One region of the Mesorhizobium sp. WSM4819 genome, then DNA from elsewhere that is predicted to be linked to it. Evidence: predicted binding sites of a transcription regulator. Region 1 holds the regulator's gene; each other region holds the start of a gene.
What was found. The regulator PhoB, encoded in region 1, activates phosphate uptake and scavenging genes when phosphate is short. The targets are predictions, from matches to a motif close to TGTCATNNANCTGTCAT.
Positions count from the first base shown of each region.

Region 2: phnF (phosphonate metabolism transcriptional regulator PhnF) is a predicted target of PhoB. The motif match lies at 2,065-2,081, and genes of this name have one in related genera.
Region 3: AC0L18_RS12265 (RNA degradosome polyphosphate kinase) is a predicted target of PhoB. The motif match lies at 1,685-1,701, and genes of this name have one in related genera.
Region 4: AC0L18_RS25745 (alpha-D-ribose 1-methylphosphonate 5-triphosphate diphosphatase) is a predicted target of PhoB. The motif match lies at 1,620-1,636, and genes of this name have one in related genera.

Region 1 is NZ_JBVVQO010000035.1:61,867-65,492, forward strand. Features, by position in the region: gene pstA (phosphate ABC transporter permease PstA) at 1-320, shown strand, start outside; gene pstB (phosphate ABC transporter ATP-binding protein PstB) at 333-1,148, shown strand; gene phoU (phosphate signaling complex protein PhoU) at 1,184-1,891, shown strand; gene phoB (phosphate regulon transcriptional regulator PhoB) at 1,908-2,597, shown strand; gene AC0L18_RS25580 (ROK family protein) at 2,729-3,626, opposite strand, start outside.
Region 2 is NZ_JBVVQO010000016.1:71,265-74,890, forward strand. Features, by position in the region: gene AC0L18_RS16595 (ABC transporter permease) at 1-199, shown strand, start outside; gene AC0L18_RS16600 (zinc-binding alcohol dehydrogenase family protein) at 266-1,282, shown strand; gene phnF (phosphonate metabolism transcriptional regulator PhnF) at 1,290-2,039, opposite strand; gene phnG (phosphonate C-P lyase system protein PhnG) at 2,163-2,627, shown strand; gene phnH (phosphonate C-P lyase system protein PhnH) at 2,627-3,238, shown strand; gene AC0L18_RS16620 (carbon-phosphorus lyase complex subunit) at 3,240-3,626, shown strand, end outside.
Region 3 is NZ_JBVVQO010000010.1:153,549-157,174, reverse strand. Features, by position in the region: gene AC0L18_RS12265 (RNA degradosome polyphosphate kinase) at 1-1,522, opposite strand, end outside; gene AC0L18_RS12260 (zinc-finger domain-containing protein) at 1,841-2,086, shown strand; gene AC0L18_RS12255 (FAD-dependent monooxygenase) at 2,102-3,328, shown strand; gene AC0L18_RS12250 (TIGR02117 family protein) at 3,417-3,626, opposite strand, start outside.
Region 4 is NZ_JBVVQO010000036.1:29,079-32,704, reverse strand. Features, by position in the region: gene AC0L18_RS25755 (phosphonate ABC transporter ATP-binding protein) at 1-604, opposite strand, end outside; gene AC0L18_RS25750 (PhnD/SsuA/transferrin family substrate-binding protein) at 702-1,559, opposite strand; gene AC0L18_RS25745 (alpha-D-ribose 1-methylphosphonate 5-triphosphate diphosphatase) at 1,682-2,863, shown strand; gene phnF (phosphonate metabolism transcriptional regulator PhnF) at 2,860-3,626, shown strand, end outside.

The DNA of each region.
Region 1 (3,626 bases):
AGGTCCAGACCGTATTCCATCACGTCCTGCCGTTGGCGATGCCGGGCATCATGACCGGCACCATCCTCGGAATGGCGCATGCGCTCGGCGAAACCGCGCCGTTGCTGATGATCGGCATGGTCGCCTTCATCGTCGACATTCCCGGCGGCTTCACCGATCCCGCAACGATCCTGCCGGTGCAGATATTCATGTGGGCGGATTTCCCGGAAGCGGGGTTCCAGCAGAAGACTTCGGCGGCGATTTTGATTTTGCTGGTGTTTTTGGTCATCATGAATGCCATCGCGGTGATACTGCGCAGGCGCTTCGAGCGGCGCTGGTAAGGAGTAGAGGATATGAACATCATGACGGAAGCCGGCGTCGAGCAGAAACTGAGCAGCACAACCAACGCCCCTTCGATCAAGATGAAGGGCGAAAAGGTCTCCGTTCACTACGGCGAGAAGCGAGCACTGTTCGACGTCGATCTCGATGTCCGCGAGCATCAGGTGACGGCGTTGATCGGCCCATCGGGCTGCGGCAAGTCGACGTTCCTGCGTTGCCTGAACCGAATGAATGACACCATCGATATCGCGCGGGTGAGCGGCAAGATCACGCTGGACGGCGAGGACGTCTACGATCCGAAAATCGATGTCGTCGAGTTGCGAGCTCGCGTCGGCATGGTATTCCAGAAGCCGAACCCGTTTCCGAAGTCGATCTACGAAAACGTCGCCTACGGTCCGCGCATTCACGGCCTTGCCAGGACCAAAGCCGAGTTGGACGGCATCGTCGAATCGAGCCTGAAGAAGGCCGGCCTGTTCAACGAGGTCAAGGATCGCCTGCTCGAGTCGGGTACCGGCCTGTCCGGCGGACAGCAGCAGCGCCTGTGCATCGCGCGCGCCATCGCCGTGTCGCCGGAAGTGATCCTGATGGACGAGCCCTGTTCGGCGCTCGATCCGATCGCCACCGCCCGCGTCGAGGAACTGATCGACGAACTGCGCCAGAACTATACGATCGTCATCGTCACCCATTCGATGCAGCAGGCGGCGCGCGTGTCGCAACGCACGGCGATGTTCCATCTCGGCTATCTGGTCGAGGAGGGCGCGACCGACAAGATGTTCACCAACCCGGACGACAAGCGCACCCAGGACTATATCACCGGCCGGTTCGGCTGAGCGGTCCGGCGAATTTCGAACACGAGGACAGCACCATGGGTGAACACACCGTCGCATCTTTCGACGAGGAACTGGAGCACATCGACAGGCTGATCCGCGACATGGACGAGCTTGCCGCCGCAATGGTCGCAGCCTCGATCCGCGCGCTGCTTGCGTCGGACAATGCGATGGCGCAGCGCGTCGTCTCGGACGACGCCATCATGGATGCGCGGCAGCGCGAGCTCGACGACAGCGCCATCACGCTGATCGCCAAGCGGCAGCCGATGGCGCAGGATCTGCGCGCCGTGGTTGGCGCAATCCGCATGGCCGGCGATCTCGAGCGCATCGGCGACCTGGCCAAGAACATAGCCAAGCGGGTCAGCGCAGTCGGGCAGAGCGCGACGCCGCATAATCTGTCGCACGGTATTGACGCGATGGCGGATCTCGTTCTTGTGCAGCTGCGCGGCGTGGTCGAGCACTATGTGTCGCGCGATGCCGGCGCGTTGAAGGAACTGCGCGCCGACGACCAGAAGATCGACGTGAAATACACGGCGGTTTTTCGCGAGCTCCTGACCTACATGATGGAGGATCCGCGCAACATCACCGCCTGCACGCACCTTCTGTTCTGCGCCAAGAATCTCGAGCGTATCGGCGATCACGTCACCAACATCGCCGAAAACGCCTACTTTGTCGTGACCGGGCAGCAATTGCCGGCGGATCGCCCGAAGCTCGACGAAACGACGATGTCGGCGCCGGCGACATGACAGGAGTGACCGGCCGATGATCGCGCCGCGCATCATGGTGGTGGAGGATGAAGAGCCGCTGGGCGTCCTCCTCCGTTATAATCTGGAATCCGAAGGCTATCAGGTCGAGGTGGTGACGCGCGGCGACGAGGCCGAAATCCGGCTGCAGGAAAACGTGCCCGATCTTTTGGTGCTCGACTGGATGGTGCCGGCGGTTTCCGGCATCGAGCTTTGCCGGCGGCTTCGGGTGCGCCCCGAAACCGAGCGGCTGCCGATCATCATGCTGACCGCGCGCGGCGAGGAGAGCGACCGGGTGCGCGGCCTTTCGACCGGAGCCGACGACTATCTGGTCAAGCCGTTCTCGACACCGGAATTCATGGCCAGGGTCAAGGCGCTGCTGCGCCGCGCCAAGCCGGAAGTGCTGTCCAGCGTGCTCAAGGTCGGCGACATCATGCTCGATCGTGAATCGCACCGGGTCTATCGCAAGAAGAGCGAGATCCGGCTCGGGCCGACCGAATTCCGGCTGCTCGAATTCATGATGCGGCACCCGGGTCGGGTCTTCTCGCGCAGCCAGTTGCTCGACAATGTCTGGGGCGAGACGATCTACATCGACGAGCGCACCGTGGACGTCCATGTCGGCCGGTTGCGCAAGGCGGTCAACAATGGTCGCATGCCCGATGTCATCCGCACCATCCGTGGCGCCGGCTATGCGATCAGGGAAGACTAGCTGATACCTGCGCTTCCGGCGTACCCCAGAGTACGCTCCGCTCCGGTTCTCGGAACCCACCATTCTCGACTCGGCCTGACCTGAATCTCAACACACCCCAAGTCGCGACCCGGGAATCCCTGCCTTCGGATTCAAGCCACGTTCTTTCCGACCGAGCCGGCTCGTGCCTGGATGCTCGGCGCGAAAATCTCCTGATCGACGAAGCTCAGCGCCCGCATGGCGCAGCCTTCGCGGATCAGCGGCAACTCATTCGGCTCGGTGTCGAAGGAAATCGAACCCGAATGCTGGCCGCCGGCGGTCTGGGCGATGGCCGCGCGCAGGGCCGGCTCGATCAGGTCGAAGGCGGCAGCGCTCGCGCCGACCATGGCCACCGGCGCAGGATCGATCAGCGCAAACAGGCTGCCGAGCCCGAAGCCGAGCGCCTCGCCGGCCTTGCGGTAGGCTTCGCGCTCCGGTCCGTCCATCTCGCGCGCCCGGGCCGCCAAGGCCCGCATGTCGGCGTCGCTGACATCGGCGACCGGCTCGGCGTTCTCGCTCAACAGCCTTGCGTTGCGCCAGATGGCGTAGTTGCCGGCATAAGCCTCGACGCAGCCGCGCCGCCCGCAGCGGCAAAGCGCGCCGCCCGGCCGATGGATCATGTGGCCGAATTCGCCGCCTGAGGAGTGGGTGCCGGTGAACAGCTCGCCCTTCAGCACCAGCCCCATACCGATGCCGTGCGAGAGCAGGATGGCGATGAAATCGTCGCGGTAGCGATCCGGATGGCGCCAGCGCAGCGCCACGGCCATCATGTTGCAGTCGTTCTCCATGATGGCCGGGATGCCGAACTCGCGTTCCAGAATGTCGGCGAAGGCGATGTTCGTCTGCGGCGTGATCGGCGACCACAACATGGCGCGCGCGTGGGAATCGGTGATGCCCTGGATCGCCAGCGCGATGCGGGCGACGCTTTGGACATCGAGGTCGGGATCTTCGAGCCGGCGCCGGACGATGGCGACACATTCGTCGATCAGCGCGTCACGCGACATGGTCAGC
Region 2 (3,626 bases), on a different contig from region 1:
CTCGTCGGTGATCGGCGGCACCTCATTGTTCGGCGCCGTCGGCTCGGTGCACGGACCGCTGCTCGGCGCCTTCATCCTCGCCACCATCAACAACGGCGCCAATCTCTTGAACGTCAATGCCTTCTGGCAGCGCATCATCACCGGCGTGCTGATCATCGTCATCGTCTATTTCGACGGCCTGCGCCGCCGCGGCAAGTAGACCATCTTAGCAACCGCCGGCCCGGCGCTAGGGCCGGCCGGGCCGTGAACCAACTGGATAAAAAGCATGAAAGCCGTCATCTGCCGTTCGCCCGGCGAGCTTGTTGTGGAAGACCGCCCGGCGCCGAGCACACCACCGCCGGGCTGGGCGCTGGTCGCGGTCAGTCATGTCGGCATCTGCGGCACCGACTATCACATCTTCGAGGGCAAACATCCGTTCCTCGCCTATCCCCGTGTCATGGGTCACGAGGTCTCCGGCACCGTGATCGAGGCCGGCGAAGGCGTCGATCTGGCTGTGGGCGAGCCGGTGATCATCAATCCTTATCTCGCCTGCGGCAAATGCATCGCCTGCCGGCAAGGCAAGCCGAATTGCTGCGTCGGGATCGAAGTGCTCGGCGTCCACCGCGACGGCGCCATGTGCGAACGGATCCTGGTGCCGGCGCAAAATCTTTATCCGGCCAACGGCCTGTCGCTGGCCGATGCCGCCGCCGTCGAATTCCTGGCGATCGGGGCGCATGCCGTGCGGCGCTCGCTGGCTGATCCCGGCGCGCGCGCGCTGGTCATCGGCGCCGGGCCGATCGGCCTCGGCACAGCGCTGTTTGCCCGCATCGCCGGCCTCGACGTGACGCTGCTCGACATGAGTGCGGAGAGGCTGGGTTTTGCTGCAAGCGAACTCGGCTTCGCCACCCTCGACGGTTCGCGGCAGTCTGCGACCGATCTGGTGCGCGAGGCGACCAACGGCGAAGGTTTTGACGTGATTTTCGATGCCACCGGCAACACCCAGTCCGTGCAGTCGGCGTTCGCCCATGTCGCGCATGGCGGGACGCTGGTCCTGGTCAGCGTCGTCAAGGACGACATCGTCTTTTCCGATCCCGAATTCCACAAGCGTGAGATGACGCTGATCGGCAGCCGCAACGCGCTGCGCGCCGACTTCGACCATGTCGCCGCATCGATCCGCAACGGCGCGGTGCCGCTGGCAAAGCTCGTCACCCATCGCACGACGCTTCGCGACACGCCGCGCGACCTCGCCCGCTGGGCGCATGCAAAATCCGGCCTGATCAAGGCCGTCATCCAGGTCGGATGAACCGGACCTAAAGCGCCGATATCTTGAGCTCGACCCGCTCGGCCGGAAACCGCGTTTCGGCGAACTGGATCGGCTGGCCGTCCGGCGTGACGTTGACGGCGACCGTGACCAGCACGATGGCGCCGGGCTGCAGATCGAGATCGGCAAGGTCGGCAGCGTCCGCGTGGCGGGCCGACAGCACCGTCGATTGCCTGAGATAGTCACCGATGCCGAAACGCTGGAATGAGGCGGTCACCGATCCGGTTTCGGCCATGGCGGCATCGATGCCGGCGAAGCGAGCCGCATCGAACCAGCCGGTGGCACGCGAGACCGGTTGCCCATCGGCTTCGCCGCGCGTCTCGAGGCGTATGACAGTCGAACCCCTGGCAAGCCTCAGCCCTTCGGCGACGCGCCGGCTGGCCGGCTCGACCGCCGATTCGAGCAGCACGCTGCGGCGCTCCGACGCCTGCCCTTGCAAGCCCTCCGAAAAACGGGTGCGCGCTCCGATCGGATAGGACAGGCGCTTGCGCGACAGCACAAAAGTGCCGCGCCCCTGTTCGGCCCTGAGCACGCCATCCTGCACCAGTGCGGCAATGGCGCTACGCACCGTATGGCGGTTGACGCCATAGCGCTCGGCCAGTGCAACTTCCGGTGGCAACGCAGCATTCTCGGCAAAGTCGCCGACGGCGATCGAATGCAGGATCTGGTCGGCGATCTGCCGCCACAGCGCGACGCCGCTGCGCCGCTCCAAGCTGCTGGCCATCTGCTGACCGATCATCTCTTTGCCCCGATCTTTTTCGCGCTGTCATCCATCCGTCATGGACACGCTTTAGAAAATAGCTACAATTTGTATAATTGTCTACATCATTATACAAATTTGCAACGAGAAGGAACGGCGGCCATGCGAGGACAGGAAGCGCGCGATCAGCAGCTTGAGCGCAAGGCCGTCATGGCGACGCTGGCGCAATCGACCGGCGACGATATCGTCCGCCTCTGGAACGAAGCCGGCCTGCCTTCGGAAGCAGAGCTCCTGCGCGGCCCCGAAACCGGCCTGGTCACCGTGCGTGGCCGCATCGGCGGCGGCGGCGCGCCGTTCAACGTCGGCGAGGCGACGGTCACCCGCGCGACGGTGCGGCTTGCCTCGGGAGAAGTCGGCCACTGCTACGCGCTGGGCCGTGACAAGCAGAAAGCAAGACTGGCGGCGATCGCCGACGCGCTCTGGCAGAATCCCACAAGCCGCAACGAGGTCGAGAGCAAACTCATTGCGCCGCTGCAGGCCGCACTGGCCAGCCGACGTGAGCGGCGGCGCGCCGAGACGGCGGCAACGAAGGTCGATTTCTTCACCATGGTACGCGGAGAAGACTGATGGCTATCGCAACCCAGGCGATCGAGGGCGGCTTTGCCGATCCGGTGTTCGACGCTCAGACGGTGTTCCGCGCCGTGATGGACGCAATGGCGCGGCCGGGCACCCTGCAGCCTCTGCCAGTCTTTGCCCGCCCCCCCGCGCCGCTGTCGGCCACCGCGGGCGCCATCGCGCTGGCGCTGTGCGACAACGACACGCCGCTGTGGCTCGACCTCGTCTTGCAGGCCCCGGCAGCGATAAAATCCTGGCTCGGCTTCCACAGCGGCGCGCCACTGGCTCACACGCCAGCCGATGCGCATTTCGCGCTGATCGCCACGCCGGCCGAAATGATGGCGCTCGACGGCTTTTCACAAGGCACCCAGGACTATCCCGACCGCTCGACGACGCTGATCCTGCAGGTCAGCGATCTCGTCTCAGGCGCCCCGCTGCTGCTCGAAGGTCCTGGCATCGAAACTACCGCGACAATTGCGCCGGCGCAGATGCCGCCCCACTTCGTCGAACAATGGAAGCAGAACAATCAGCGTTTCCCCCGTGGTGTCGACATTATCCTCGCCACCCCGGAAGGCGTTGCCTGCCTGCCGCGCACGACGCGCATCAAGACGATGGAGGCGTGATATGTATGTCGCAGTAAAAGGCGGTGAAGCGGCCATTGCCAACGCCCACGCCCTGCTCGCCGACCGCCGCCGCGGCGACCGTTCCGTGCCGGCGCTTCGCCTGGACCAGATCGTCGAGCAGCTGGCGCTCGGCGTCGACCGGGTGATGAGCGAAGGCTCGCTCTACGATCGTGAATTGGCGGCGCTGGCCATCGTTCAGGCGCGCGGCGACATGATCGAGGCGATTTTCCTGGTTCGCGCCTATCGCACCACGCTGCCGCGCTTCGGCTACACCAGGGCGATCGACACCGGCGCGATGCTGGTCGAGCGGCGCGTGTCGGCGACCTACAAGGATCTGCCCGGCGGCCAGCTGCTCGGCCCGACCTTTGACTACACGCATAGGTTGCTC
Region 3 (3,626 bases), on a different contig from region 1:
AGCCGGTGATAAAATTGAACAGCTGGGCGACATCGCGGGCGATTGTCGGAGCGGTGGTGAAGAAGGACAAGTCGGTGTAGATGCGCGCGGTGACCGGATGGTAGTTGCCGGTGCCGAGATGCACATAGTTGCGCAGCTTGCCGTCCTCGCGCCGCACCACCAGCGACATTTTCGCGTGGGTCTTCAGTTCGAGGAAGCCGAACACGACCTGAACGCCGGCGCGCTCGAGGTCGCGCGCCCAGCGGATGTTGGCTTCCTCGTCGAATCGCGCCTTGAGCTCGACCAGCGCGGTCACCGACTTGCCGGCCTCAGCCGCGTCGACCAAAGCGCGCACGATCGGGCTGTCGTTCGAGGTGCGATAGAGCGTCTGCTTGATCGCCACCACTTCCGGATCGGCCATCGCCTGGCGCAGGAACTGCACCACCACGTCGAAGGATTCGTAGGGGTGATGAACGATGATGTCCTTCTCGCGGATGGCGGCGAAACAGTCGCCGCCGTGCTCGCGGATGCGTTCGGGAAAGCGCGGATTGTAAGGCTTGAATTTGAGATCGTCGCGGGCGATGGCGACGATCTCGGAAATCTGGCTGAGCGCCAGCGGACCGGTGAGCACGCTGATCCGGCTCGACGAGACGCCAAGCTCGCCGGCGACGAACTCGCGCAGTTCGGCCGGCATCAGCTTGTCGAATTCGATGCGGATGACCGAGCCGCGACGACGCCGTTTCAGCGCCGTCTCGAACAGGCGCACGAGATCCTCGGACTCCTCCTCGACCTCGATGTCACTGTCGCGGATGATGCGGAACGTACCGGAGCCCTTGACCTCGTAGCCGGGGAACAGCTTGCCGATATAGAGGCCGACCGCTTCTTCCAGCGGAATGAAGCGGACATGATGCTTGCGGTCAGGCAAGCGGATGAAGCGCTTCAGCGCCACCGGCAGACGCAACAGCGCGCTCATCTCCTCGCCATTCCTGCGGTGGCGCAGTTGCAGCGCCATCGAGAAGCCGAGATTGGGAATGAACGGGAACGGATGCGCCGGGTCGATCGACAGCGGTGTGAGCACCGGAAACACCTGCTCCTGGAAATGATCCTCGAGCCAGGTCTTCTCGTCCTTGGTCAGCCCATCGCGGCTGATGCTCTCGATGCCTTCCTTGTCGAGCAGCAGCATCAGAGCGGATAGGCTGTTCTGCTGGTCCTCCTGCAGGCGCTCGACCTCGCGCAGCAATTGTTCCAGCTGTTGTTCGGGGGTGCGGCCGTCCGCGCTCTTCAGCGTGATGCCTTCGCGAACCTGGCCCGCGAGACCGGCGACACGGACCATGAAGAACTCGTCGAGATTGGCGGCCGAAATCGACAGGAAGCGGACCCGCTCGAGCAGCGGATGGTTGGCGTTCAACGATTCTTCGAGGACGCGGCGGTTGAATTGCAGCCAGGAAAACTCGCGGTTGACGAACCGATCCGGGTTGCCGCCCTCTGGGCTCGCCACCTCGACGGTGGTGAATTCGCTCTGCACCGGCTTTAGTTCGTTCATGGTTCCTGCTCGTTTCGCACCCGCTGGCCACAGCGTCGCGCGTCTTTGCGGACGCGCAAAAGGACGCTCCCGCCACTTAAGCTACGCATGATCCCCAGCAAAACCGAATTCGGTTTCGGGGCCATGCCTTAACCGGCTTAGCTTATCCTGTGACAGGCTTTTACGACAGTTTGATTTCATCGATCTTGCAAAGAGACTGCTTATGATCCAGATGCAATCCAGGTACAGCGCGGCGCGTCCTTTGGACGCGCAAAGGACGCGGTGGAATTTTGATTTTGCACATGATCCGGGGTCATGCGGCAAATATAGGAGACGACGATGGCAGGCGGTTCCATTCCCCATTTCCAGAACGATGCGGGTTATGCGGCGATCGACATCGGCGTCAAGGAATTCATGTGCACCGGCGCCAACCCGCCTTTCGACCATCCGCATGTGTTTCTCGACATGGGCGACGACAATGAAAAGGTCTGCCCCTATTGCTCGACGCTTTATCGCTATTCGCCAAAGCTGAAGGCGACGGAAACGCAGCCTGCCGGATGCCTCTATATCCACCAGGCCGCCTGACGCGCACACCATCCGATGGACGACACCCGTTCCCGGCAGGTCGTTATCGCCGGAGCCGGCGTCGCCGGACTGACCGCGGCACTGGCGTTTTCCGAGCGCGGCTATCTGGTGCGGCTGTTCGAACAGGCGCCGCGCCTCGAAGCGGCCGGCGCCGGCATCCAGCTCTCACCCAACGCGACGCGCATCCTTCGCCAGCTCGGCGTGCTCGACCGGCTGTTGCCGGCGGCGGTGCGGCCGGAGGCGGTCGTGCTCAAGGACGCCGCCACGCTGCGTGAGCTGGCGCGGGTGCCGCTTGGCGAAGCGGCCGAAAAGCGCTGGCAGGCGCCTTATCTCGTCGCTCATCGGGCTGATCTGCAAGACGCGCTGATGGCGCGCCTTGCCGAACAGCCGGACATCAGTCTCGTCACCGGCGCGCGCGTCGGCGGCATCGCCACAGGACCGCGCCATGCCACGGCAACAGTCGAGATTGCCGGCAAGACAGTCGAAGCCGGCGGCTTTCTGCTGATCGGCGCCGACGGCGTCTGGTCGGCGATCCGGGCTTTTGGCGGGTTTGCGGCCAAAAGCCGGTTTTCGGGCGAGCTTGCCTGGCGCGCTACGATCAGTGCAGGCAGTGTCGCAGGAGAAGCCCTTGCGGCGGTCGGCGCCGCCAATTGCGTGACCACCTTCCTGCATCCCGGCTTCCACCTCGTCGCCTATCCCGTCAGCAACGGCATAGCGTTCAACCTGGCTGCCTTCACCAGGGGCGAGGTCATGGCCGAGCGCTGGTCGGGCCACGCCGACCCCAATATCCTCGTCGGCGCCATGCGTGGCACGGCGGCAGCGCTGGCCCGGCTTGCCGAGGATGCCGGCCCGTGGACCGCGTGGCCGATCCATACGGTCGACCAGGCACAGCCATGGACGACGCCCGCCGGCATCGCGCTGATCGGCGATGCGGCGCATGCAATGACGCCGTTCGCGGCGCAGGGGGCGGCGATGGCGATCGAGGATGCCGCAACCCTTGCCGGCTTTGTCGCTGCCGCGCCCGCCGATCCGTGGGGCGCGCTTGCCGCCTGGGAGAAGATGCGCCGCCCGCGCATCGCCAAGGTCGCCCGCCGCGGGGCGGTCAACCGGCTCGCCTGGCATGCAGCGGGGCCGGTGGCCGTCGCGCGCAACCTGTTCCTGAAGTGGCGCTCGCCGGAAAAGCTCGCGGCCGATCTCGACTGGCTCTATGGCTGGCGGCCGCCGGATGGCGATCGGCGATGAAAGCTCGACCGGTTGGCGGGACAGCGCCGCCCTCTGTCCTGCAGGACAGAGGGGGCGCGCCGCAATGAGGCGCTGATTACCCGGAGCATCAATTATAAATCCGCATCGACAGGTCGAGTGAGGCCGGCAGCGGATTCCACCAGCCTGTCCGCAGGCCGGCGATACGCAGAGCCGCCGCTGTCCAGGTGTTGCAGCCAACCAGCGCATTGAAATGGCCGTTGGCTTCGTAGAAGCGGTCGAACCTGGAATAAGCGGCATTCTCGATCAGGATCGGACCGTTCGGCCCTTGCTGGAAACT
Region 4 (3,626 bases), on a different contig from region 1:
TCGCCTGTTCCTGGGTCAGCTCGGAGAAGACGCGCATCACATCATGTCCAGCCGCCGGGTCGAGACTTGCCGCCGGTTCGTCTGCTATCAAAAGCTTCGGACGCCGGATCAACGCACGGGCAATCGCCACCCGCTGCGCCTGCCCTCCAGAAAGCGCGTCGGCGCGGGCGCCCGCCTTGCCGAGAAGCCGCACTTCGGCGAGGGCTTTCATTGCTTCCTCGCGCCAGTGTTGCTTTGCGATGGAATGGTGCCAGCCGCGCCAGCCGCCGGGCAGCCCGAGCTTGCCCTGCAAAACGTTTGTAAGAACCGATTGGCGGCTGACCAGTCCGTGGTGCTGGAAGACAAATCCGATCTGCCTGCGTATGCGCCGCAGCTGGGCGACGGACGGCGCCGAGCGGAAGCTCTCGCCGAGGGTGACGACCTCGCCACCGCTCGACGGTAGAAGACCAATGAGGCATTTGAGCAGGGTGGATTTTCCAGCACCGTTCGAGCCAATCAGGGCAACCCGTTCGCGCGATGCTATGGTGAGGCCGATACTGGAGAAAATGACCTTTCCGTTCGCATAGCTCTTCGCAAGATCGTGCGCCCGAATGATGGCTGTCATAGTGACCTCTTGGCCCAGACCGAACTGCGAAACAGACCGGCGGTTAGCCGCCGGCCTTGTCGCTGAAAGGAGCAAGTCGATGAAAAAGGAGCAAGCCTCAGTTTACGAAGTCGGTGAGGGTCTCAATTCCGATCGTGCGGTACATCGAGCGGACATAGTCGTAGTCCGAGTCCCTGACATCAGTCAGGAAGAAACCGCCCTTGAATTTCTGGTTGTCCTCGCCGGTCAAGATCGCTTTCATCAGCTCATTGCCATTCTTCGCAAAGGCATCGCGGATCTTGACGAACACGTCATCTGAAATGTCCTTGCGGGCGACAAGAATGTCGTTCGGCAGATCGCGGCCCCGTGCGATGACCGAGAAGGCAACGCCGGGGAATGCTTCCCGGACCGAGTTCAGATAGCCGAAATTCAAGCCGATAGCGGCGATGTCGCCGCGGATGAGAGCCTCAGCCGCGATGTTGCGCGATATGATTACTGGTTCGTAATCGGTGGCATATTTCAGGTTGAAATCGGCCAGCGCCTGCGCGGGGCCGAGGTGCTGGGACGTCGAGCCGACCGAGCCGAATGCGACCTTCTTGCCCTTCAAGTCTTCGACCGAGCGGATCGGTCCATTCGCCAGCACGGCGATCTGAGCGAAATAGTCGGGGCGCTGCCAGGCGACAACAATCTTCGGCTGGCTTAATTCCTTCATGACGACGTATTCTGCAGGACCGGTCAGGACAAGATCGACCTGCCCGGAATTCATCGCCTCGACGGCGGTGGTCCGCGAACTGACCGGAAACAGCTCGACATCCAGGCCGGTCGCCTCCTCAAGAGCGGTCTGGAAAGCACCGAATTCCTGCTGAAGAGCCTCCAGTCCCTCCATGTCGGTTACCGCGAATTTCACCGGCTCCGCAAACACTGGAAGAGCGGAGGCAAGCGTCAGGGCGAGTGCGGTTGCGATGCTGCGGATCATCGTTTTTTCCTTTGCTGTATAGACAGGAAACTGTTACCCGCTAATCCGTATACGCAGCAGATGACGTGCTCGTGACATTTCGCCGGCGCCACCGGCAGCCTTTGCTTTTTTTGAGGGATACAGTGAACTGGCACATCCAGGGTGGTCGCATCCTTACCGAACGGGGACTTGAAACCGCGGACCTGAGCGTCACCGGCGGGATCGTGTCAGAGCTGCGGGCGGCCCATGCCTCCACGATCGATGCCGATGGTCTGCTCGTGCTTCCGGGGATCGTCGATATTCACGGCGACGGCTTCGAGCGCCAGATCATGCCGCGGCCCGGTGTCCGCTTCGACACCGCGCTGGCGCTGAAAGATACGGACCGCCAGCTTGTCGCCAGTGGCGTAACCACGGCCTTTCACGGCGTCACGGTGTCGTGGGAGCCTGGACTTCGCTCGCTCGACGCTGCCAAACAGCTGATCGGCGCGGTCTGCGATCTCCGCGATAGCCTTGGCTGCGATACGCGTCTGCATCTGCGCTGGGAGACCTTCGCGCTTGATCAGATGGCGCAGGTCGTACGATGGCTCTCGCTTTCGCCACGGCCGATCATCGCCGTCAACGATCATACCACGGGGTCGGTGCTGAACGGCACGATTGCCCGCAAGATCGGTCAGATGGCGGAGCGGTCTGGCTTAAGCCGCGAGCAATACATGACGTTGCTCGGCCAGATTTGGTCCCGCCGCGCCGAGGTTGAGATCGCGATCGGGAAGCTGGCCGCAACTGCGCGGGCCAATGGCAATGTGCTTCTTGCCCATGACGAAGCGTCTCCCGAGGAACGCATGTATTTTCGCGCCCTCGGCGCAAAGGCCTCGGAATTTCCGCTAACGCTCGAAACGGCCAAGGCCGCGCGGCAAATGGGCGAGGATGTGATCCTCGGCGCGCCCAACGTCGTGCGCGGCGGCAGCCATAATGGAGCGCTAAATGCCACTGAGGCCGTCAGAGCCGGACTTTGCACGGTGCTGACCAGCGATTACCACTACCCTTCGCCTCTGCATGCGGCCTTCAGACTGTCTTCGCCAGACGCCGGCGGCTTCCCCTCGATCTGGAATCTGGTTTCGGCAAACCCGGCCCGGGTGGCCGGCCTCGACGATCGCGGCTCGCTTGTTGCCGGCCGCCGGGCGGATCTGATCCTGGTCGATGCTGGCGATCCAGAGCATCCGCGTGTGGTGGCCACCATGGTCCATGGACAAATTGTCTATAGCTCCGGCCTCTCCCGCACAGACCGATGGTCTGCACAGCGGTCGCCGGTGGATAAGGTTTCATGAACTTGGACACGAAAATTTCAACACCACACGAGCGCAATGGCAATCGCCTTCTGGCCTTTGACGGGCTGGTCTTTCGGCCACGCAGCGATACGCCGATCTGGCAGCAGATCTACGATCACATCTTCGATCTGATCGAGAGCGGCAGTCTTGCGCCGGGCAGCCAGCTTCCCGGAGAAACGCATCTGGCACAGAAACTCGCGGTCACCCGCATTACGCTTCGCCGGGCGCTGCAGCAGTTACAGCATGAGGGCCACCTCACCGCCCGCAAGGGCGTCGGTATCTTCGTGCGAAACCTGCCCTCGACATTCACTGTTCGCGACGGACAGCGCTTTCTCGACAATTTCGAAGCCCACGGCCAGGAAATCGGCACCAATACGCTGCTGATCGTCCGGGAACCGGCCGAAGCGGCCGTGGCGGAACGGTTGCGTCTCGCACCTGACACCACCATTATCCGGCTGTGCCGGATCAGAACGTCGGACAAGCAGGCGGTTTACGTCAATACCAAATTCTTTCCGGCGCATCTCTTCCCCGACTTCGAGCAGAGATACGATGTGCGTCAGTCGGTGACCGATGTTTTCCGCGCGCATGGCATCGACAACTACCGGCGGGCCGAGACACGCATCAGTGGCGGCTTTGCATCCCCCGATGAAGCGGAAATCCTGCGGCTGACGCCCGGAACGCCAGTATTCCGCATCAATGCTGTCAACGAGGACCGCAACGGCGTACCAATCGAATGGACCCGCGGCTGCTGGCCGCTGACATC